Regions from separate parts of the Staphylococcus sp. IVB6214 genome, predicted to be linked through region 3. Evidence: riboswitches for the same ligand, from Rfam matches in the RefSeq annotation. Region 3 holds a riboswitch; each other region holds the start of a gene.

Region 1 (6,149 bases), 490 kb from region 3:
TAATCCAAATATCTGGTTTATCTAGTTGGAACCACATGAAATCAGAGTATTTCGTAATACCGCCACCTGTTGGGTATCTTAATACGAAATATAGACCCATGATGATTGGCATTTGGATTAGTAATGGTAAACAACCAATCATACTAGACATTGGATTCATACCATATTTTTTGTACACTGTCATCATTTCTTGGTTAGCTGCAAGTTTGTCTTCTTGTGTACGTGCACGTTTAACTTTTTCTTGTACTGCTGTAATGTCAGGTTTTGCAACTTTCATTTTTTCACGCATCATATGCATGTTTTTATAGTTTGATAACATCAATGGTAATAATACGATACGTACAACTAATACGATAATGATAATCGCAAGACCATAGTTATTATCTAGTTCATGGCCTAACCAATGAATTAAGCTATCCATTGGTTGTACGAATGTATTGTAAAAGAAACCATCTCGGTTCTCAGGCTTACTATAATCACAACCAGCTAAAAAAAGTGTGATACCAAAAAGCATGGCTAGTAACGCTTTATTCTTCATTTTTCCACCTCTATACTATTATTCACATAAGTGTCATTTTATCATATAACGTATTCAGGTGGAAACATTTCTCATAATTTAAGGCAATTTATTTAAAATATTGTAAGTAGCACGACACAGATTTTTCAATATTGTCACTCTGTGTAATTGAAGAAATAGTGGCAATACCATCTGCTCCATTATTAATAATAGACGCAACATTTTCTTCTGTAATACCACCGATTGCGACAATGGGAATCTCTTCATCATAACGACGCATACGACGAATCATTTCGATACCACCGGCTTGTTTGGCATCGCTCTTCGATTGCGTTCGATATACAGGACCTACACCAATGTAATCGACATGTGTCAAATCTGACTGATCATACTCTTCAAAGTTACTCACACTTAGACCGATAATTTTATCTTCTGCTTGTGTATAAAAGCTTTGAACTTCTGCATCGTCTTGCCCGACATGTATACCATCAGCATCTATTTCTAAAGCAAGTGCAACATCATCATTGACAATAAAAGGAACTTGATACGTCCGACATAACTTCTGAAGTTCTAATGCTTTTTGTTTTTTTGCTTCTCCTGTTAATGCAGAGGGACCTTTTTCACGAAACTGAAACATCGTTATACCTGCTTTTAAAGCATCTTCAAGAATACGATCAAGACTTCCCTTTTTTACATCTTGCGTCCCTGCAATAAAATAAACTCGTAATTGCTTACGATCAAATCTCATCATTCTTCACTTCTCTCTTCTTTATCTCTTGTTGAAAAGCGACTGTCGCAGTTTGACTCAATGCATCTAAAAATGCGACTGAAAAAGTCCCTGGCAAATCAGCACCTGCTTTTACTTCTGCGCGTTCTGCTGAAATGGTATAGTATGATACCGCTTCAGCTAACTTCTCCAATGAAGGCTGTGTATCTTTCAATAAAAAACTTGCGACAACAGCACCTAGTAAACAACCTGTCCCAGTGACTTTTGCTAATAACGGCGTCCCATTGCCTAAAGCGATTGCTCGATCGTCTTGTACGATCACATCTGTTTCACCAGTCATTACGATAGCTGCATCATATTGATGATGTGCTTGTTTTGCCGCTTCAACAGGCAGTTGATCAAGCGTACTGTCTGTCCCTTTCATCGTGGCTGTTTCATCCACAAGTGCTAAAATTTCAGAAGCATTTCCTTTTATGACTGTCACTTGAATTTCTTCTAAAAAGCGTTTGCAAAAGTTTCTTCTGAATTGAGAAGCACCGACTGCCACGGGATCGAAAACAATTGGTACGCCTTGGCGGTTTGCTTCTTTAGCAATGCGCAACATATCTTCACCGCTTTGTTGTGTTAGTGTACCGATATTGATGAGTAACGCTTGTGCAACTTTAAAAAAGTCTGCCGCTTCTTCAGGTGCTTCACTCATAGCTGGACTCGCACCTAGACTAAGTAGGCCATTTGCAGTAAAGTTTTTAACAACATCATTGGTATAACATATAACTAGTGGACTTTCTTTGCGTACTTCGGTTAAATAATCGCTCATTAGTCCCATCCCTTCTGTGATTGATAAGCAAAGTGATTAACCGGACCTCTGCCCTGTCCTATTTCTGGAGTATGTTTAATCGCTAAAGCAATAAACGCTTTTGCCTTTGCAACTGCATCATAAACAGATCGTCCTTTCGCCAACTCTGCAGTAATAACTGCTGAGAATGTACAACCTGTACCATGTGTATGTTCAGTTGGATAACGTTCACCTTCAAAAACAAAGTGTCCCTCTCTTGTAAAAAGATGATCTGTTGCATCACCTGCCAAATGACCCCCTTTAATGACAACGCCTTTAGATCCTATCTCTTTAATAAAGAATTCACCTGCTCGATGAATCTTTTCCATTGTATCCAATTGAAAGCCTGTAATCTCTTCAGCTTCTGGAATATTTGGCGTTGCAACATCTGCGTATGGTAGCAATGTTGTTTTTAATTGCTTTCGAACTTGCTCTGCCATCAATGAATCACCACTTTTAGCAACCATGACAGGATCAATAACATATGGTATGTCAAAGTTCTTTAAATAACGTTCAATAATCATCATCATGTCAGGTGTTGGAATCATCCCTGTCTTCAGGGCATGTGGTGGTTCATCGTTAAATACACTTGCGAGTTGTTCTTCTAACCATGCAGGTTCAAGGTTATGAATGTGTTGCACACCTAGAGAATTTTGTGCCACGATACTCGTGATAGCACTCATTCCATAAACACCGCATGCATGAAAAGACTTTAAGTCTGCCATTGCACCTGCTCCCCCAGATGGATCTGTCCCTGCAATAGTTAATGCAATTTTAGGTTTCTGAATCATTTGATTACCTCCATGTCTCACTAATATACATATAGACTACATAGAGGTAACTAAGATGATGCTTTCTCACCTTGATACATCATTATCTACTTCCCTACGTTGGCATCATCCAAATCAGGTTCAAAGGGTTTGAATTTTCATTCATCTCAGCGAGTTTGCGCCCCTAGTAGTCATCAATGTTCAATTTACTTAAATTTAGCAAACTCAATGTCTTTTTTCAAATGAATACCCTGACGACACTGTAATGAATGACAGGTTATAGTATGTATAAGACGGGTCCACGCCTTCCGCATTGTGCAACCCGCCTATGAAATATTAAGAAAACGTACGATTTAAAAACTGACAAAAGTCATTAAGGTTAGGGAATTAATGAAAGAAAGTAGTATATAAATAGAGAGTATGTGGTGGATACATTTTGTTAGGGTATGGGTGGGTACTAAATAGCTAAACAAGTGTGTGGTCGTTGGATTCGATAAGGGGTGGGACTTCTAATATTTCAACAGATTCAACGACAATTTCTGTTGAAAAACGTTTTTCATCGTTAAATTGATAACGACGTGTTGTAAGATAACCTTCAATAGATAGTAGATCTCCTTGATTCACTTCTTGATCAATTTGTATCGCAACAGGGCCAAATGCTTTACAATTTAAGTAATCAAAGATGGGATGGTTATCCTTCCCTTTGTAATTGCGTTCTACCGCAAGAAAAAAGGTCACAAAATAACTTCCTGGTTTTTCATAGTACTTAGGTGCTTTTGAGACAGTGCCGATTGCTTTAATTTGATTAATACTTATCACCTCCTGAAAGTATGATAGTATAGAAGTACTTCAAAATGCAATTTGAGTTCTATCAAATATCAGTCATATAAGATGCGTAATATTTAAACATTTTCAATCTCATAACGAACTCGTTGATTATTTGAGTTATAATAAAGGTGATAAATTCAAAAAACGTAAAATTTAAAAAAATAAGGGGATGGTGGCAACATGAAGACATTCAAAGCCGTACGCTTTCAAATTGTATCTGATAACAGCAGTGTAACTGAGTACGAACTGATTGATGGGGTCATTATTAATAAAGAAGATCGTGGAACAGGATGGCTACTTGAAATTGTCATTTCAGATATTCACAAAGAACAGATGACAGCCTATATGGAAGATAATCAACTTCTCAACATTCGTGTGGTCATTACACGTCCATCTAACGATCCTGCACTCTTTGATGCAACGATTAAGCACATTACACAACTCAAAGATAAAATTTCCGTTATTTTTGAATGTCACATTTATACATTGCGTCAAGTGTATGCGGAGAGCTTATTAGAACAACTTGTTGATGAAGGATTAGAAGGAGAAGCGCTGATCAAAGCTTTCAATCGAAAAATGCAATCAAAACCTCGCCTTAAAGATGAACGCCAGTAAGTATGTTCTATACTCCTGGCGTTCTTGTTTTATTCTGGTGACTGTAAGGCAAATGTAAGTTCACAGCTACATGCAAGTTGACCATCTACCGTTGCTTTGGCTGTCCCTTTACCGATAGGTCCCTTTATTTTTGTGATTTCAACCTCTAATCTCAATGTATCCCCGGGAACAACTTGTCTTTTAAAACGACATTTATCAATTCCTGCGAATAGTGCGATTTTCCCTCTGTTTTCTTCACTGTTCAACATCGCAACCGCACCTGTTTGTGCAAGGGCTTCTGTAATTAATACACCTGGCATCACAGCATAATCAGGAAAATGTCCTTGAAAAAAGGGCTCATTGCCTGATACTTGTTTAATGCCGACACAACGCTGACCTTCTTCGTATTCTACAATCTTGTCAATCAACAAAAATGGCTGACGATGCGGAATAATTTTTTTAATTTCATTATAATCAAAAATAGTTTCCATCTACTATGATCCTCCTAAAGTCTCGCTAAAATACCTAAAAAAGTTAGGATTCAACACTTTGAAAATATGGTCATGATTCATCCATAAACCAATCATAAGACCGACATAAAATAGTACGACACTGACAATCACAAACACGATTAATTTCATGCTAGTGGACTGGTTCACAATCGCAAAATAAAACTTTTTAATCATTGATACGTTCGATGTCTGCGCCGAGTGCTTTTAACTTGCCGTGGAAATCTACATAACCACGATCAAGATGCTTTAACTCTGTAACTGTCGTTTCACCTTCAGCGACAAGACCTGCTAATATTAACGCTGCTGCTGCACGTAAGTCTGTTGCTTTTACTTGAGCTCCTTGTAATTGACTTTTACCTTGAATCTTTGCATTGCGACCTTCAACCGAAATATTAGCATTCATGCGTTTAAATTCAGCTACATGCATAAAACGATTCTCAAATACAGTTTCTGTCAAGATTTTATGGCCTTCAGCTGTTAATAAAAGTGCCATCATTTGTGATTGCATATCCGTTGGGAAGCCTGGATGCGGTAATGTTTTCACGTCGACAGGTTTAAGTTGTTCAGGTGCTGTAACACGAATACCATCTTCACGGTATTCAAGTTCCACACCCATTTCTTCAAGTTTATATACAAGACTTGTCATATGCTCTTTAATTGCACCTTTCACAAATACATCACCACGTGTAATCGCTGCTGCAATCATCAATGTACCTGCTACAATGCGGTCAGGAATAATCGCATGAGATACACCTTTTAATACTTCTACACCATGAATCGTAATTGTATCTGTTCCTGCCCCTTTCACATCGCCACCCATTTCGTTGATGTAGTTGGCAAGGTCGACAATTTCTGGCTCACGTGCAACATTTTCGATGACGGTACGCCCTTTTGCTAATGAAGCTGCCATCATAATGTTTTGTGTAGCACCGACACTTGGGAAGTCTAAGTGTATATCATTACCAACTAAACCATTTTCAGCTGTTGCGTGAATAAACCCTGCTTCTTGATGTATTTCTGCTCCTAATGCTTCGAATCCTTTCAAATGTTGCTCAATCGGACGTGATCCAATGGCACATCCACCTGGTAATGCAACCTTTGCCACACCGAGTCGTGCGAGTAACGGTCCCATTACAAGAATACTTGCACGCATCTTGCTAACATATTCATAAGGGGCTTCTTCATTCAATTGCTTCGTTGCATCCACTGATACAACTTGTGTTGCTTCATCATAAGAAACATCCGCATTCAAAACACTCAAAACATTATTGATTGTGTCAACATCACTCAAAGGGGGCACATTGCGTAATTCACTTTTACCTTCACTAGCTAATAATGCCGCAGTAATAATAGGTAAAACTGCATT
Region 2 (6,149 bases), 450 kb from region 3:
CCATACAGCCTACCACGGCAAAGGCTTGTGGTGTTTCAATCGACGAAGCGAATATTGTATTTTTTGGTACAACATATTGCAACACATCACCTTGATCTACATTCGGCCCAACTTTCACTGTTTCATACGTATGATCCGGATGAATCATATGAAGCGTCAAAGTTGCGCCTGCATGATAGTACCAAATTTCATCTGCATCGATTTGATGGAAATGAGAGATGTTCGTATCCTCTAATAAAAAGTATATACTCGAATAATTAGGGCGACCGTCCACAGCATCTGAACTCAGAATTGTTTGACGGTAATAACCACCTTCAGGATGTGGTGTTAATGATAAATGCTGAATCCAATCTTTAGCCTGCATACGTTGTCCTCCACACATTATAATGAAACGTTATGGAAAATGTGCTGTACATCTTCAAGGTCTTCCAACACGTCAACAAGCTTTTCAAAAGTTGCTAAATCATCACCTGATAATTCAACTTCTGATTGTGGTAACATTTCTAATTCTGCCACTTCGAAGTCTTGAACACCTAGGTCACGTAACGCTTGTTGTACAGATGCAAATTGATCTGGCTCTGCATAGACAATTGTGAGTCCGCCTTCTTCAATGACATCACGCACATCGATATCTTGCTCCATCAACTGTTCTAATACTGTATCTGCATCATAACCTTCAAATGCAAACGTTGCAGTGTGATCGAACATATATGCAACTGAGCCAGAAACACCCATGTTGCCGCCGTTTTTACCAAATGCCGCACGCACATCAGATGCTGTACGGTTTACGTTATTTGTTAAGGCGTCGACAATTAACATTGAGCCGCTTGGACCAAAGCCTTCATAGCGTAATGCATCAAAATTTTCATCGCCGCCACCTTTTGCTTTGTCAATCGCTCTATCAATGATATGGTTCGGTACAGAATATGTTTTCGCACGCTCTAAAACAAGCTTCAACGCTTGGTTAGATTCTGGATCTGGTTCACCAGACTTCGCCGCTACATAGATTTCTTTACCAAATTTCGCGTAGATACGGCTTGTATTTTTATCCTTTTGTGCTTTTTTCTCCTTAATGTTATTCCATTTACGTCCCATTCTTCCATCTCGCTTTCAATTGCTTTTTAGATTACCCTTTATTATACATGGTATTTTTATCTGAAAGCAACATGTGTCAATCATCATGTGCAACGAATAATTGATCACGCACGTTTTCAGCTTCTTCCGCACTGCTTGCACCGTAGATTAATAACCGTCCATCTTGATATAATGTCATATCGTAGTCATCTTTCATCAATCTTTTCACATATTGATTGGCAATGCCGACTGTAATATTTGAATGAAGTGTGGCGTCAAAAGCTTCTTGTGGCAATCGTATCTGAAACACACCGCCACATAACTCACGTATGTGATCAACATCATCATATGATAAGCGTCGATATTGTCCTTGCCCACAAACTGTACATTCAGATTCTTTCAATGCAGTAACATCAACCGTTCTCATCTTTAGTGTGTGTATATCTATCGTTGTCATCTTGCTCGTAAAATGACCGTGCATCAGATAGCGAAACACTTCTGCAACAATTAAGCTACAAGCCATATGAACAGCAGGAGGTAACACACCGTTGATTTCACAGCGTTCCATTGTTTTCGGTACTTCTGGTAAAATACAATGCAAACAAGGCCCTTCACCGTGAATAGGTAGAACACTGACTTGACTTCCTACAACCGCACCATAAATATAAGGAATCTGTAACTTCCGTGTTGCTTCATTCAACAAAAAACGCATTTCAAATGTATCCATACCATCTAAGACTATGTCTGGTTTGACCTGTTCGAGTATGTTTATAATATTTTGCGCTGTCACTTCTTCATTATATGTCGTTATTTTCACATCAGGATTAATAGCTATGAGATGCTGTTGTAAAGCAATGACCTTAGGTAGCATTGACTCTGCATCAGCCGTCACATAACAACTTTGACGATGCAGATTAGACATAGTCACAATATCTTTGTCGACAAGTGTGATATGCCCCACACCGCTTCGTACGAGTTGTTCTGCAACACCACTCCTAATGCACCAACACCCATAACAATCACGCGAAGGTTTCGAAGTTTTTGTTGCCCTTGCTGACCAAAATGTGCATATTTTATCTGTCTATCATAGCGTTCCATTACAAAAAGCCAAGTCCTTCTGATGGACTGGATTGTACGGCATTATATTTGATTGGAATACGTCCTGCTTCATAACTTAAACGCCCTGCTTCGATACCCTTCTTCATCGCTTCGGCCATTTTGACAGGATCTTTTGCACGTGAAACTGCAGAGTTCAGCAAAATTGCATCTGCACCGAGCTCCATTGCTTCAGCACAATCTTTTGCTGAGCCGATACCTGCATCAACAATTACTGGTACTTTACTTTTTTCAATAATATAACGTAAATTTAGCGGATTACTAATGCCTCTTCCTGTACCAATGGGTGACGCAAGTGGCATAATTGCATGAACTCCGAGTGCTTCTAAACGCTGCGCTAAAACAACATCATCCGAAATGTAAGGACACACAGTGTATCCCTTTTCCAATAAGATTTCACATGCTTTATACGTTTCAAAAGGATCAGGTAATAGTGTGTCATCATCACCGATTACTTCTACTTTGATCATATCGCACACACCTGCTTCATGTGCCAATTCAGCAATACGTACTGCTTCTTCCGCAGTTTTGGCTCCTGCTGTATTTGGGAAAGTTACAAACTGTTCTAAATCTACATTCGCAAGTGGATTCGGTAAATCACGATCGTATAAGTGCATGCGTCGTACGGCAAATGTTAATACTTCTGTTTCAGATGCTGCAATCGCTGCACTTTGAACTTGCTCATTATCAAACTTTCCTGTTCCCAAAAATAATCTTGAATGAAATGTTAAATCTCCAATGTTAAACATATTATCCGCCTCCTACAAATTCTAATAACTCTAATCGATCATCAGGGCGCAAATAGGTAGATGCCCATTCTGAACGCTTCACAACTGTTTCATTATGCTCAACCGCCATTCGTTTTGCTTCAATTCCAAAATGATTCAATACATCTTGAATCGTTGTATCTGACTGAAATTGCTGACGCTCCCCATTTACTTGTATCTCAATCATGTCATTCCTCCTTATTCATTCTCCATTTTTGTACCATCTCATCAAATACTTTTATCGGTGTATCAAAGACACTGCGAATACATGCAATACCGATGAACTTTGGGTCAACACGCATGACAGTGTTCTGATCAATACCCCCAATCGCAATGAGCGGTAAATGCTCTGATAACGCTGCACACACCTCTGTACTTGTACGCGGTGGTGTTCCCTCTTTTGATGCTGAAGGGAAAATATGTCCAAATAGACCGAAATCTAATCGATGATTGTGTGCCTTGATAATTGATTCAACACAATGCACAGACATGCTTACACTGTATGAAGGGTGTGTGGATTTCAAGTCAAACGCCTGTTCATCACCTTCTCTGAAATGTAAACGTTGAATTCCCATATCCTTTGCTAATGTAATGTCTGTATGTATAATGACCTTTGACTTAGGGAATCCTTCTCGCAACAGAACATGGAGCCATTCAATGAGACGCTGTTGTCTCATCGGTGTTCGCAAAAGGACACCGTCAATATGTGGCTCTATCAAATTCAGACGTTGAATATGTTGCTCAGTTAACAATTCATAAGGTGTCACTGCAATAATCATGTAACCCCCCTTTCCAAACACCACTTGAGATAAAAATAAAAAGCTACTCTTCTACACACTGCAGAAAAGTAGCTTCACATTTTATACGTAAGCAAAACCACTTTCCTACGCCAGTACTAACTGGATCAGGTTCAGGAATTTTGAAATACGTTTCAATCTCAGCCAACGGTTCATATGGCACTTCCAGTGGATATTTAACCATTTAATTGTTCTCTAGTATCATCATATTAAAAACTGACCATCGAATCAAATCTTTATGATCTTTTTACTTTTTGGGCTAAGTTTAATGCGTGGCGAATGATGCGGAATAAGTTTAGAAATAAATTAAACCCCATCTCTCTTGGCGCAAAGGCACCCCGCTTCAATCGGTTAAAATCATATAACGTGTAAAGTAAGAACAGACCTAACCCAACAACTGAAATAACTGTATAAAGCATAGGGATATGAACAAACCAGCCAACAATACTCATACAGATTAGCGCGATAAGTGTCACAAATAAATATTTCCCCATACTTGATGCGTCACGAATAACAAAAAAGCCAACGACACCAAACACGACAAACCCTGTAATTGCTAATAACACAATCATGAAAAAGGTGTGTGCACCTAGATTTGCAAATGAATACATGAATGTTGCATAAGATAATAATCCTGCAACGATAGTGTAAATATGTGAAATGATTGGACCACTAAAACGCGCACGTTGCACGACCATCGTAATAAGAATGAGCATCGCTAACCCGATAGACATTGGTTGACGCCATTCCGCTGGTAAATACTGACCAAAATATACCGAAATACCAAATATTAACCAATAATACATAAAGAATAACCATACTTGTCCATATCGTTTATAGTCTGATGACTGTTGTTCTGTACTTGAACTCATAAAAATCTCCTTTATATTTCATCTTTCTTGTTGATTGTAACATTTACTTTAACATACGTATGTCACATCTCACAGTACTTTACCCTAAATCACATTGAGTACAACATGTTAAATTCATTACAGATTCGTAACATTCCACAAATTTAAAATAATCTTTGATATTATGTAAAAGATAACATTTCGAAACAATCAACGATAAAGTTTTAATACATAAGGAGGCAACACTTTGAAAAAATTCGCATTCGCACTGACAGTGACTTCTGGGGCTGCCGCAGTGCTTACTCATCAAGATGCACAAGCATCAACACAACACGCCGTACAGTCAGGTGACTCTTTATGGACAGTTGCCGAACAATACGGCACAACAGTAGATGCCATTAAACAAGCAAATGGTCTTTCTAACAACATGATTTTCCCTGGTCAAACATTGACAATTGGTGGTAGTGCGAGCAATGAGACAGCACAGTCTAATGCTCAAACACAAAATACAACATCATACAATGTAACGACGACTCAAACTTCAGGCAACGGTCACAAAGTGGTTGCAGGTGAATCATTAGATATCATCGCAGCACAATACGGCGTTACCGTTCAAGACTTAATGAACGCTAATGGGATGAGCAGTTATCTTATCCACCCTAATCAGACATTACAAATTCCAGGACAATCTGGCGCTGTATCAACATCAAATGTCAATACAGCTGCTGCAGGAGGTAATGGTGTTCAAACAGTACAAACAAGTACACAAACACAAACACCCTCTGTGAACCAAAGTAATCTTTACACTTGGGGACAATGTACATGGCATGTATTCAATCGTCGTTCTGAAACAGGTCAACCGATTAGTACATATTGGTGGAACGCAAGCAACTGGGCAAGTGCTGCATCTTCTGACGGATACACTGTCAACAATGCGCCACAAGTAGGTGCCATTATGCAGACGACAGAAGGTCCTATGGGGCATGTTGCATATGTTGAACGTGTCAACCCAGACGGTAGTATTTTAGTATCAGAGATGAACTACAATACTTCACCAGGACAAGTAGGATACCGTACAATTCCAGGTTCATTAACAAGTAGCTACAACTATATTCATTAATACAACTCATAACTAAAGCAAAAAGGATTGCGTACACGCTTTGTGTACGCAATCCTTTTGTATTAGAAAAATAAATTTAAAACAATATAAATTAACGCTGCAAGTAAAGCAGATATTGGTAATGTAATAAACCATGTTACGATCATACGTTTTGCAGTATTCCAATGCACACCTTTAATACGGTTGGCAGAACCTACACCTAGGATAGAAGATGATACCACATGTGTTGTAGAAAGTGGGAAGTGCAATGATGATGCAACGAAGATCGTTAAAGCAGATGATAAGTCAGCTGCTGCACCATTTGCTGGACGGATTTTCATAATATTACCCCCCACTGTTTTGATGATTTTCCAACCACCGACTGCTGTACCAAGACCCATTGCCGCCGCACAGGATACTTTTACCCATAATGCAGGTTCAACAC
Region 3 (6,149 bases):
GCATTCACACGTTTTAAGCTTCCAGACAATGAAAAAGAACAACTTAAGCAAGCCGTACTTGATGGCGAAATTGTTATTCTTGTGAAACACTTTGAATCTGGCAATCACAGCGAAGTATCGCAAACAAATAGTTCATACGACACACATGACTTTAAACATCACCCATCTGAACATAAGGGCGATATTGAATAATATAGAAACATCTAACACTCAAGCAACATATCTTGCTTGAGTGTTTTTTACGTGGAGTACCGATTTGTCATTATGCTATACTAGAGCCATTAAAAAGAGGTGATAGACGATGGATTTTATTCAAATCAAATCAACGCAAGATCAATGGTATCAACCTGCACTAGACTTTTACTTAGGGAGATTAGATGCACTTGTCACTGAAGACGAGTCGGTTTTCGTCCAATCACTCAAGACAGAAAAGACGAAAAACGATTATGTTTTTTTAGTCGGCATTGAAGATGACCGTGTTGTCAGCTTTGCAACTGCGCATTATGAAGCAACGACAAATGCAGGATTCATTATCTACTTACTTGCCGAACAAGGCACACATCATGAAGCTTATCTTGAAGAGACACTCCATCAAACTGAAGTCCACATCAATGCACTGGCACAACAATTACATGGTCGTGATGTCAACTTCTTTATGTTCGAGTCAACGTTCGAGTCACCGGATGTCGATTCTAAAACGGCAGACGATATTGCATTTCGCAGACGTTTCTTAACACAACAAGGCTTTGAAAAGCAGACAAAGATTTCATATATACAACCTTCACTCGACCGAAACGGAAAGCCTGTACCATTAGACTTATATATTAAGGCGAACATTCCTTTAACGAAAGACATCTACGGTGCAAGTATCAAGTCTTGTTATATTCTCAAATATGTCTTTGCGAATAGACTGCCACGCAAAGTTATTTATCCGTTACTCGTCAAGATGGATTTGCGTAAAGAACCGAATGCATAAGCCCTTGAAATCAATCCGTAAAGTCGCTACAATGAAGTAGAGGTAAGACTGACGGCTCACTGAACGAACACTGACAGCTGTCTAAATTGTAGGAGAAAGGATCCGATTATATGCTAACAAAAGAATTCGCACAAAAATCTGGCTTAAGCGAAAAGCAAGTCCGAAAAATTGTTCAGCATCTCGAAGAACGTGGTTATCACTTAGATAAAACGGAATATCGTGGACGTGAAGCGACAGATTTTAAAGAAGAAGATATCGAACTCTTTCAAGAAATCGCAGAACGTGTTGGACAAACAAACAGTTACGAACTCGCATTTGAAGAACTCGAAAAAGAAAAAGACTTTTTACAAGTGATTGTGAAGGAAGATACACAACAACTTCCTGCTGACCAACAACTTTCTAATCTATTCAAAGAATTACACAACGAAATCAATCAAATGCGTGAAGAGCGTCAAATACTTGGACAAATGGTGACGCAAGTTCACAAACAACAAGAGGCATTGACTGAGTTACATAACAAGTTAGAAGCACAGCTTAAATCGAACAGTGCATCTATGGAATCACTCACTGAAGCACAAAAACAACAAACTGAACAACTCAGCACAACACAAAAACATATTGAATCACAAATAGAAGGACAAAAAGCATTAGCACACACAATTGAACGCAATGAGAAAAAAGGTTTTCTCCAACGATTATTCGGCGGTTAAAACACAACTTTTATTTGAGTAAATGACTTGTTTTACAATTAAATAACATGCTAGGGGTGCTCGAAGTGAGCTGAGAAAGACGGACTCTTAACTCTTTGAACCTGATATGGTTAATGCCATCGAAGGGAAGCAATTACATGTCATGTGCTTCATGATAGCCATGCAGCGTTAAAGCATGCATCACAGATGACTCAATTTCAATCATACATGTCAACTTCCTGCACCCTCACATGCAGGAGGTTTTTTTATGTTACAAACGATTATTATTGGTGGTGGCGTGATGGGATTATCCATTGCACGTCAACTCAACGCACGAGGTCGTCGCATACATATCATCGATCGCTCAACACCCCGCATGAATGCATCTTATGCGGCAGGTGGAATGTTAGGCGCACAGAATGAGTTTTTTGAAGATACACCTTTATATCATCTTGCAATGGCAAGCCGTGCAATGATGCAGGATACTGCACAACAACTCTTAAAGGAAACACATATCGATATTGAACTGCAAACATATGGACTGATTAAGGTAGCAACTACCGCACAACATGTCCCAGCAGTTAAAAAGCAATTTGAATTTCTCTCGCAGCAAGACCATGAAATTTATGAGTTATCACACAATCAATTACGCGCACGCTTCCCCCACTGTGACGTCGAAGCTTGTGCAGCATTCAAAATACATGACGACGGCCAAATCAATGCTAACTTATATACACAGGCATTACTACAATCCGTCTCAAAACTTTCGCATATTGACCTTCACTTGCAGACAGAAGTGTTACAGATTGCGCAACATGCATCGCATTATCAAGTAACCACTTCTAAAGGAACATTCTATGCAGACGAATTAGTCATTGCTGCTGGTGCTTGGAGTGGTACATTGTTGCATCAACTCGGGATCAATCTTCCGACACACCCTGTCAAAGGCGATGTAAAGTTAATCGAATCATCTTATTCACAACTGAAAGAAACCATTTTCAATATGAATGGTTGTTATATCGTCCCAAAGAAACCCAATCGCTTTCTCATCGGTGCTACATCAGAACTCGATAATTGGAGCACACAAAATAAAGCTGAAAATCTTCAATGGTTAGATGCCGAAAGTCAAGCTATGATACCTAATCTGCGAGAACATCGTGTCATTAAGACTTGGACTGGTATTCGACCGATTACGCCAGACGGTGTTCCGATTATGGGCGCTCTTCATAACAATCTATATGTCTCAACCGGACATTATCGAAACGGCATTCTACTCTCTCCCATTGTCGGTCAACTTATGGCGCAATTAGTTGATGGAAAATCTAATGCAGCCCAGCAATTAAGACCTTTTTCGCCTATAAAATAAGAAAATTTGTATGTAGGGGTTGATTTTAAGGAGACTTGCACTTATTCTTATAATACAAGTCGGAATTAAAGGAAGCATCTAAATGTCTATATTTCTAATTATACTTAACCTATTAATTTTTGCTGGGTTCCTTATCGGCCTATGGGTCATGGCGAAGAAACACGTCAAATTCCCTACACGTGTCTTTGTGGCACTTGGCCTTGGTATCATACTGGGAATCATTGTACAGCTCCTTTACGGTGCAGATAGCAAAATTACAACACAAACAACAGAATGGATCGGTATCATTGGGAATGGCTATATCTCCCTCTTGAAAATGATCGTCATTCCGCTCGTTTTCATTTCAATTATTGCGGCATTTACGAAGATTGATCTCGGTGAGAAGTTCGCCAAAATGGGCGGCTACATTTTCATGTTTTTAATCGGTACCGTTGCCATCTCAGCCATCGTTGGTATCGCTTATGCGATGCTATTCGGTCTCGATGCATCAACGATTGATCTCGGTCAAGCCGAAAACGCACGTAGTTCAGAAATTACACAAACAGCGAAAGATTTAACAGCAACAACATTGCCAGCACAAATTCTAGAACTACTCCCTGCGAACCCATTCTTAGACTTTACAGGGGCACGTGCGACATCAACAATTGCTGTCGTTATCTTTGCAGCATTTTTAGGCTTTGCTTATTTGCGCGTTGCACGCAAACAACCTGAAAATGGCCATGTATTAAAACGTGGTATTGATGCAGTATATTCATTGATTATGGCTGTTGTGACATTCGTATTGCGCTTAACACCTTATGGTATCTTAGCCATTATGTTAAACACATTAGCGACAAGTGACTTTGCAGCGATTTGGACACTTGGCAAATTTGTCATCGCATCTTATGCAGCATTGCTCACAATGTATATCATCCATTTATTAATCTTATTAGTACTAGGTGTCAACCCAATCCAATACGTGAAAAAGACGACAGAAGTAATGATGTTCGCCTTCACATCACGTTCAAGCGCAGGTGCATTGCCACTTAACATTCGAACGCAAACGAATCGTTTAGGTGTCCCACAAGCCATCGCCAACTTCTCAGGCTCTTTCGGTCTGTCTATCGGTCAAAATGGTTGTGCGGGTATCTACCCTGCCATGTTGGCAATTATGGTGGCACCCGTTGCAGGTGTTGAAATCGACCTACAATTCATCGCAACGCTTATTATCGTTGTTATTATTAGTTCATTCGGTGTTGCCGGTGTCGGCGGTGGTGCAACATTTGCATCTATTCTCGTCCTTTCAGCACTGAACTTACCAGTTGGTCTTGCCGGCGTCCTTATCTCCGTAGAACCATTAATTGATATGGGACGTACTGCATTGAACGTGAATGATTCAATGTTAGCCGGAACAGGTACTGCTAAGCTCACAAAACAACTTGATGAAGATGTCTTTAATGACAATCAATATGATGAACTGACAACAAGTCATTAATCAAAAAATACCACGTACAGCACGGCACTGCACCCTTAATATGGGACTCACATAAAAACACTTGAATTAGGCTGCTAATTTTCTGTATTGCACAGGGGATAAGTAGCCTAATTTTTGTTGAATTCGATTATTATTATAGTTTTCAATGTACTTTTCGACAATATCCTTTACAATGAAATTAGAGTTATTTAACTCATTGTTAAGATAAAATGTTTCACACTTTAGCGAGGAATGGAAACATTCTATCGGGGCGTTATCAGCAGGTGTACCTTTGCGAGACATACTTCTGATAATGCCCTTTTCTTCGCATAATTGGTAGTAAGCATGCGATGTATAGACGCTTCCTTGATCGCTATGAAGTAGACATCCTTCTGGAATATCAATTTGGTTTAAGGTGTCATTTACCAAACTTTGATCTTGTGTATCGCTAATCTTATAAGCCACAATTTCACCGTTATATAAATCGATGATTGAAGATAAATACAACATTGAATTACCAAAGGGAAGATACGTAATATCAGTAGTCAGTACTTGTAGAGGTTGATTTGCTCTAAAGTTACCATTCAGTTTATTGCTTGTAAGATAATATGCCTTCCCTCGACGTTTAGATTTCTTAATTCTAACTCTACAATTCAAATTATTTTCTCTCATAATTCTTTGTACACGTTTATGGTTTATCGGTTGTTTAGAGGCCTGATTCATCAGAGCAGTTATCTTGCGATAGCCGTACGTGTAATGATTATCTTCACATAATTCCTTAACCTTTTTAACTGTTGTATCTTCCGTTTTCTTCTTATTTTTCCAACGGTAGTAATTTGATTTAGGGACATTCAACACTTCCAAAATCAGCTTCACAGGATGCCTGTGCTTTAACTCATCCACTAATTCTATCACTACTTCAGGTACCACTTCCTTTCCAATTCCTTGTACTTTTTTAAAATATCTATTTCGGCTTGATTTCTTCTATTCTTTAACTTTAATTGTTCCAGTTCAGAAAGTTCCACTAATCCTTTATTATAGGAGTATTGTTTGCCTACTTGTTGACTAAATCGATATGTTTCACCCTTTCTATACCATCTCCACCATGTTTTTACCTGTGTGCTATTTCTAATATTTAATTCACACATAATTTCTTTAGTTGTATAACCTTCTGCTTTCATCTTCACTGCTTTAAACTTTGTTTCAACTGAATACGCCACTCTGCGCATAGAAAAAACACCTCCGTAAATTCATTTTAACTGAATTCAACGAAAGTGTTTTTATAAAGTTCCCACTATATGGGGTCAGCTCAGCACATCGTACGTGGTATTTTTTATGCTATTTCTTATTAAATCCTGCATCTTGAAGCCAGTCTTTCATCTCTAAACGCTGTTTACTACTCATGAAGTTCGCTACTTGTTCTGACCACGTCTCCGTACGTTTACCACCTGTTCTATCTGCATAATAATCAGATACTATTTTATCGTACGCCGCCAATTGTTGGCGTGCCACATCACAATCATTGTCATACGTATCAACGTGAAAGACATGTTCAAACGGTAACCGTGGTTTCGGTGTTCCATTCTCATCCTCAGACGGTACACCAATCGCCATACCGAAGATTGGGAAGGTGTGCTTAGGTAAGTCTAAAATTTCACGTACACG
Region 4 (6,149 bases), 750 kb from region 3:
ACTTAAAGAACAGAATGCTGATCATAAAGAGTTGAATATAGTAATGCTTTCCTCTTAGCATGAATGTAATCGTCGTTACGATATAGGCGATCGCAATAAACAATAAGAGTAATAAACTAATCCATTCATAGACATACTGTGTTTGCGATAATTGCCAATCTCCAGAAGCGAACAATGCATTACGATTGTTAAATTCTAGTAGTATGAAGAACAATAGAATGACACCACATGCTATATTCACATGTGCACGTTTAAACCATTTTGGACGTTTGCGTAAAAATGATGGAATATCATCTTCTTCTAACTTCGCCCAACCAAACCAGTTTTCTTTGATGTAATCACGTTTTTTACGTAACTTTTCAATATTAATACTGCGTCGTGTACGATGTGTAATATCCTGTGTCAATTCAGATGTACGGTTCTGTATATCCTTAAACTGCACTTTAGATTGGTCGCTGTATTGATACTTTTTACTTCTTAAATACTGACTAGCAGCTTCATCCAATTGTTCATGAAAAACAGGTAATGAACGACGTAAAAATAAGAAGTTCCAGATTGCCATCTGACCGAGTAACCACAACACTACGAAAAATGTATTGATACTCAATACATCGATCGGTGCTACTTCACGTGCTTCAAGTCTTGAATATAAGGCTAATTGTGTAAATAAATAACTCATTCCATATCCAAAAATTAGCCATAGATAATGTTGTTTACGATGTAACGGATTCAGTTCATCTTTAAACGTAATATAACCAATATGCATTAAAAATGGAATAACAAAAATAAACGCCAAAATTCCGTATACTTGTGACATAAAAATCAGTGTAAGCACAAAGAAAATGATACCGATTAATAAAAAGAACATCGAGATATCATAGTCAAATCGTGTTGTGTTGGTTAATACACGTGCAATCACAATCAGCAGAACGCCGAATGCTAAAATGATAAGTCCACTAATGAGTGGGAAGTCTCCGATGTACTTACTCATCACACGGATAATCTCATTAAAAAACGCCATGATAAAATCCCATACATTGTGGATTTGTGGCACATGGTGTTTGCCTGATTTGAGTTGTTCAATGAGCGGAATATTGATAAAAATAACGATACTCAACAATATCGCAACCGCACCTATAATATAGGAATAGATCACTTCGGTGTACTTGTTAAAAAAGGACATCCTCTCACCTCACAATTATTATATATGAACAATTGTCTTATGTCTTGATAATTGATTAATTTCAGTCTCTAGTATGAAAGATTTAACACCCAAAGACAATACATTCCATCATATGTGTTATGTTTAGCCCTTTCCAATATTTTATATCATCTTTATAAATATTTTTCCAAATGATGTTTAAGAAAATATAGAATGGATATAGAAGAGTAACAACATAAATGAAGGAGTGTTTTATGATGTCAGAAAAAGATCTAAAACAAGCTGCAGAGCAAGCAAAAGAAAAAGAAGAAACATTAAAAGATAAAGCGCAAGAAGCAAAAGATGGTATCGATAAAACAAAAGACGATATCCAAAGCACTTTAGATTAATCAGCAAAATCATGTCAAGAGGCGATTCGTCTCTTGACTTTTTAATGTAAGACATGTACATTGTGTATATCAATTAAATACGCACGCACTAGGGGTGTGAGAACTGAGATGAGGAATATCCTCAAACCCTTTGTACCTGATCTAGGTGATACTAGCGGAGGAAAGTGTACGACGTTTCGTTTATACGTAATATTTGCGGCAATAAATAGCACGCTTATTTTGAGTTGCTTACATAATATAAACATTAGCGCTTTGTTCATATATCGACGCACATCCCTATTTCCAGGATGTGCGTCTTTTATTATTAGGAGGTTCTTTACCATGAAAAAAGGCTTAACATTGTCAGACATACTTGTGACAGTTTTAGTTTCTGTCATCTTCGGTGTGGTGTATAACATTTGGTGGGTTGTTACAAAGACTATCCAACCACTCGGTTTACAAATCGATCAACTTTTATACGGCATGTGGTTTGCAGCAGCGGTTGTTGCATATCTCATCATTCCTAAAATGGGGATTGCTTTACTTGCTGAATTTGCAGCGGGTGCAGGTGAGACAATTATGATGGGACGTTTCGATATTCCAACGATTATCTATGCACTTTTACAAGGACTTGCGTGTGAACTCGTATTCGCCTTATTCCGTTATCGTTCTCGTGCATTTATGGTCGCTGTTTTAGCAGGTCTTGCTGCTGCACTTATCAGCTTACCAATCGATTGGTACTATGGTTACTTAGGCGAAGTCGCACAGTGGAATCTGATCTTGTATATCGTTTTCCGCATGATCAGTGGTGCTGTTCTAGCGGGTGCCTTCCCATATTATCTCGTCAAAGCACTCGATCAGACCGGTGTCACGAAATTATTCAGACCTGCGTCAAAAGACGATTATGATTCACTATAAGGAGAGAACTGACATTGCTTAAAGCAAAAAATTTACGCTTAAAGTATCCAAGTACTGACCATAAAATATTTGATGGTCTTGATATTGAAATAAAGGATAAAGAAAAAGTACTTTTACTCGGACCATCAGGGTCTGGTAAAAGTACACTGTTAAACGTCTTAAGTGGCATCGTCCCTGATCTCATTGATCTTCCAATGAAATATGATGACTTAGAAGTTGCGCATCATGCCGGTGTCATCTTTCAAGATCCTGATTCACAGTTCTGTATGCCTCAAGTGAATGAAGAACTCGCATTTATATTAGAAAATCAACAAGTACCACAAGACGAGATGGATCGTCGCATTCAAGATGCACTTAGCAAAGTTCAGCTCGATGTAAATCCTAAACAAGCAATCAACAAACTAAGCGGTGGAATGAAACAAAAATTAGCAATTGCAGGTACCTTACTCATGGAAGCTGATACGTTATTTTTAGATGAACCTACCGCGATGCTCGACATTGAAGCAACGCAGAATTTGTGGGACTTACTCAAAGATTTATGGACAGATCAAACGGCACTCATTGTCGAACATAAAGTAGCACATGTATGGGATTATGTTGACCGTGTTGTTCTTATGAATCATGAAGGTCAAATCATACAACAAGGATCTCCAGATATGATATTAGCCAATTATGAAGAGACATTGACAGAATATGGCGTTTGGCACCCGAATGCATGGGCGTCCGCTCCACTTCCAAAACAAGCACATGATATGTCATCACAAAAATTTCTTTTTACTTATCGAGAAGGTGCCATACAGAGAGGTCGACGTACACTTTACCAAGTGCCTGATCTAACAATAGCACCAGGGCAATGGATAACGATTACAGGAAAAAATGGTGCTGGCAAAACTACATTGTTTGAGTCGATGATGCAACTCATCCCCTACCAAGGAACAATGCAATGGAATAATCAAAAACTCAAAAAGGTACGTGATGCTGCGAGTTATATGTACTTGGTATATCAAAATCCTGAACTACAATTTATTCAAAATAGCGTATACGATGAAATCTTTGTGAACTACGACTATATGGATTCACAATGTGCTGGTGAACAAACGACAGCTATGTTGGAGTTGCTCGATCTAGCACATGTATCTAAACAACACCCTTTTGAACTTTCGATGGGTCAGAAAAGACGTTTAAGTGTTGCGACGGCATTAAGTACGAATGCTGATGTCATTTTACTTGATGAACCAACATTCGGCTTAGACAGCCATAATACATTTAAACTTATTACGTTATTCCAAGAACGCATTGCAAAAGGGCAAACGATTGTCATGATTACCCATGATTCTCACATTATTGAACGCTATCCATCACGTCATTTTGAAGTTTTAGACGGTGTATTGTACGAAGTGGAGGTGCCAACAAATGATTGAATCGTGGAAAACACGTCGAACGTTTATGGATCAAGTGAATATCGTGACGAAGCTCTTTCTAGCAGTCGCACTCTTCTTCTTTATCATCTTCATTCATAATTTTGATATGATGTTGTATTTGGCGCTTTTCATGCTTGTATTTTTACTCTGTGTAGCAGGAACCAAATGGAAAGTTGTTGCATCATTTGTAACGATGGCAACTTTCTTCGCACTCACATCTTCATTATTTATGATTTTTTATGGGAATGGTACACGTGTTTTATTAGAATTTGGTTTTGTAAAAATTAGTGTTGAAAGCCTTGTAAGAGGTTTACACCTTTCCTTAAGAACGATTGTTATTAGTTACTTCGGTTTATCGATTGCATTCACATCGCAAGTCATTATGATTTTTTATAGCTTAATGCAACATTTGAAGGTGCCACCAAAAGTTGCTTATGCCTTTATGGCAGCCTTTCGAATGATCCCATTGATGATCGAATCTGTATTTCAATTGCGTAATTCACTTAAAATGCGTTACCAAATGATTAGCAATAAAAATTACAGTGGTTTTAAGCGATTCAAACATCTTTTGATTCCACTACTCAGTCAAAATATCCGAAAAGCGCATCGCCTTTCTGTCGCAATGGAGAAAAAAGGGTTTCACGATGGGACGCGAACATATTATTACCATGTTCCATTCAGTTATCGTGATATTTTGTTAATTGTCATTATCATCGTGCTTATTGCACTTGCTTTTATGAGTGCCAATTATTTACCAATCACAGGTATTTTAGATGCACGTTAAACATTGAAGCAACCGCATATATTGCGTTTTCATGATCTCGACGATATGAAAAGGCATGCATACTTTCCCGTTTATGTATGCGATAGACATAAAAAGATGATTCGAAAACTTACCACTTCCGAATCATCTTTTCTATTACAATGCTTTATTTGCTATATCTTTACGATAAAATAAACAATCACTTTCTATTTGATCAACACGCTGATATGCTTCACGCTGTGCTTCTGCAATCGAAGTACCTTCTCCAATCGCTAATATGACACGCCCACCCGCATTGACATAACGGGTACCATTATACTTTAAGCCGCTGACAAAATAATGATCTAAGTCTGATTCAAAACCTGTCACGGAAACCCCTTTTTCATATGCGTTTGGATATCCTTTTGATGCTAGCATGACACCAACGACCGCTTCTTCTTTCCATCGCATATCTATCGGCTCTCGTGCTTTCAATTGTAATATGTGTGCCATTAAGTCACTTTCCATACGTGTCAGTAATACTTGTGCTTCGGGATCACCAAATCGTGCGTTAAACTCAATTACTTTCGGTCCTTCTTCTGTTAAAATTGCACCGATATAGAGTAAACCGAAGAAGTCATACCCTTCTTCTTTCATCGCACGTGCAATCGGTTGTGCAATACGTTCATTCGTAACATCCAAAACATCTTGACCGATATGTGGTACGGGACAATACGCCCCCATACCACCCGTATTTGGCCCTTCATCATTGTCATAGGCACGCTTATGATCTTGCGCAATCGTATCAAATGGGACAGCGTAATCTCCATTAACGAAAGTCATTAAAGAAAATTCTTCCCCTTGTAAAAATTGCTCGAATACCACTTTACCGACTTCTTCAGAATAAAGTGTTTCAACCGCCGCTCGAGCTGCTTCTCGTGTCTCGGCAATAATCACACCTTTCCCTGCTGCTAAGCCATCTTTTTTCAACACAACTGGCAAATCACATTGTTCAACATATGCAAGTGCTTCTGTTTTTGAATCGATTTCTTGATAATCAGCTGTTGGAATGTCATATTTTGCCATTAATTGTTTTGCAAAGGACTTTGAACCTTCGATCTGTGCTGCTGCTTTATTCGGTCCAAATACTTTGATACCTGCTTCACGCAATCGATCTGCAAGGCCTTCTGTTAAAGGTTGCTCTGGACCAATGACAACCCATGATACGCCGTGTGATTCTGCAAAGGCAACAATTTTATCATGCTCATTTTCGTCAATTTCTGCATGTACTTCAGCAACATGCGCCATCGCATCATTGCCAGGAATAGCAAATACACGTTCAACAAGTGGTGATTGGTTTAACTTTTTGGCAAGGACATGTTCACGGCCACCGCCACCGACAACTAAAATATTCATATGCACTGCCTCCTTAATGTTTGAAGTGACGCATACCTGTCGTCACCATTGCGATGCCATATTTATTCGCCATATCTATTGAATCTTGGTCTTTAATTGAGCCACCCGGTTGAATAATCGCT

The links. Region 3 has a riboswitch for thiamine pyrophosphate ahead of thiO (glycine oxidase ThiO). Riboswitches for the same ligand answer to the same signal wherever they lie in the genome.
Region 1: linked by a shared signal. The riboswitch ahead of thiD (bifunctional hydroxymethylpyrimidine kinase/phosphomethylpyrimidine kinase) and the one ahead of thiO (glycine oxidase ThiO) in region 3 are both predicted to bind thiamine pyrophosphate.
Region 2: linked by a shared signal. The riboswitch ahead of MUA51_RS01935 (thiamine phosphate synthase) and the one ahead of thiO (glycine oxidase ThiO) in region 3 are both predicted to bind thiamine pyrophosphate.
Region 4: linked by a shared signal. The riboswitch ahead of MUA51_RS03375 (ECF transporter S component) and the one ahead of thiO (glycine oxidase ThiO) in region 3 are both predicted to bind thiamine pyrophosphate.

What each region holds. Positions count from the first base shown of each region.
Region 1 is NZ_CP094723.1:1,654,989-1,661,137, forward strand. Features, by position in the region: gene yidC (membrane protein insertase YidC) at 1-538, opposite strand, end outside; gene thiE (thiamine phosphate synthase) at 627-1,265, opposite strand; gene thiM (hydroxyethylthiazole kinase) at 1,255-2,061, opposite strand; gene thiD (bifunctional hydroxymethylpyrimidine kinase/phosphomethylpyrimidine kinase) at 2,061-2,867, opposite strand; TPP riboswitch at 2,945-3,045, opposite strand; gene MUA51_RS08160 (single-stranded DNA-binding protein) at 3,315-3,668, opposite strand; gene MUA51_RS08165 (YwpF-like family protein) at 3,858-4,292, shown strand; gene fabZ (3-hydroxyacyl-ACP dehydratase FabZ) at 4,322-4,762, opposite strand; gene murA (UDP-N-acetylglucosamine 1-carboxyvinyltransferase) at 4,950-6,149, opposite strand, start outside.
Region 2 is NZ_CP094723.1:398,858-405,006, reverse strand. Features, by position in the region: gene MUA51_RS01960 (cupin domain-containing protein) at 1-364, opposite strand, end outside; gene MUA51_RS01955 (YebC/PmpR family DNA-binding transcriptional regulator) at 382-1,095, opposite strand; partial or broken gene MUA51_RS01950 (ThiF family adenylyltransferase) at 1,172-2,172, opposite strand; gene MUA51_RS01945 (thiazole synthase) at 2,172-2,939, opposite strand; gene thiS (sulfur carrier protein ThiS) at 2,941-3,144, opposite strand; gene MUA51_RS01935 (thiamine phosphate synthase) at 3,146-3,736, opposite strand; TPP riboswitch at 3,822-3,931, opposite strand; gene MUA51_RS01930 (Bax inhibitor-1/YccA family protein) at 3,991-4,626, opposite strand; gene MUA51_RS01925 (LysM peptidoglycan-binding domain-containing protein) at 4,853-5,725, shown strand; gene MUA51_RS01920 (inorganic phosphate transporter) at 5,788-6,149, opposite strand, start outside.
Region 3 is NZ_CP094723.1:2,143,628-2,149,776, forward strand. Features, by position in the region: gene MUA51_RS10550 (general stress protein) at 1-192, shown strand, start outside; gene MUA51_RS10555 (hypothetical protein) at 302-976, shown strand; gene MUA51_RS10560 (DNA-binding protein) at 1,087-1,686, shown strand; TPP riboswitch at 1,729-1,831, shown strand; gene thiO (glycine oxidase ThiO) at 1,934-3,031, shown strand; gene MUA51_RS10570 (L-cystine transporter) at 3,114-4,505, shown strand; one part of gene MUA51_RS10575 (IS3 family transposase) at 4,572-5,443, opposite strand; one part of gene MUA51_RS10575 (IS3 family transposase) at 5,443-5,713, opposite strand; gene nfsA (oxygen-insensitive NADPH nitroreductase) at 5,823-6,149, opposite strand, start outside.
Region 4 is NZ_CP094723.1:698,827-704,975, reverse strand. Features, by position in the region: gene auxA (lipoteichoic acid stability factor AuxA) at 1-1,183, opposite strand, end outside; gene graF (glycopeptide resistance-associated protein GraF) at 1,420-1,551, shown strand; TPP riboswitch at 1,632-1,731, shown strand; gene MUA51_RS03375 (ECF transporter S component) at 1,873-2,448, shown strand; gene MUA51_RS03370 (ABC transporter ATP-binding protein) at 2,463-3,869, shown strand; gene MUA51_RS03365 (energy-coupling factor transporter transmembrane component T family protein) at 3,862-4,653, shown strand; gene purD (phosphoribosylamine--glycine ligase) at 4,789-6,027, opposite strand; gene purH (bifunctional phosphoribosylaminoimidazolecarboxamide formyltransferase/IMP cyclohydrolase) at 6,041-6,149, opposite strand, start outside.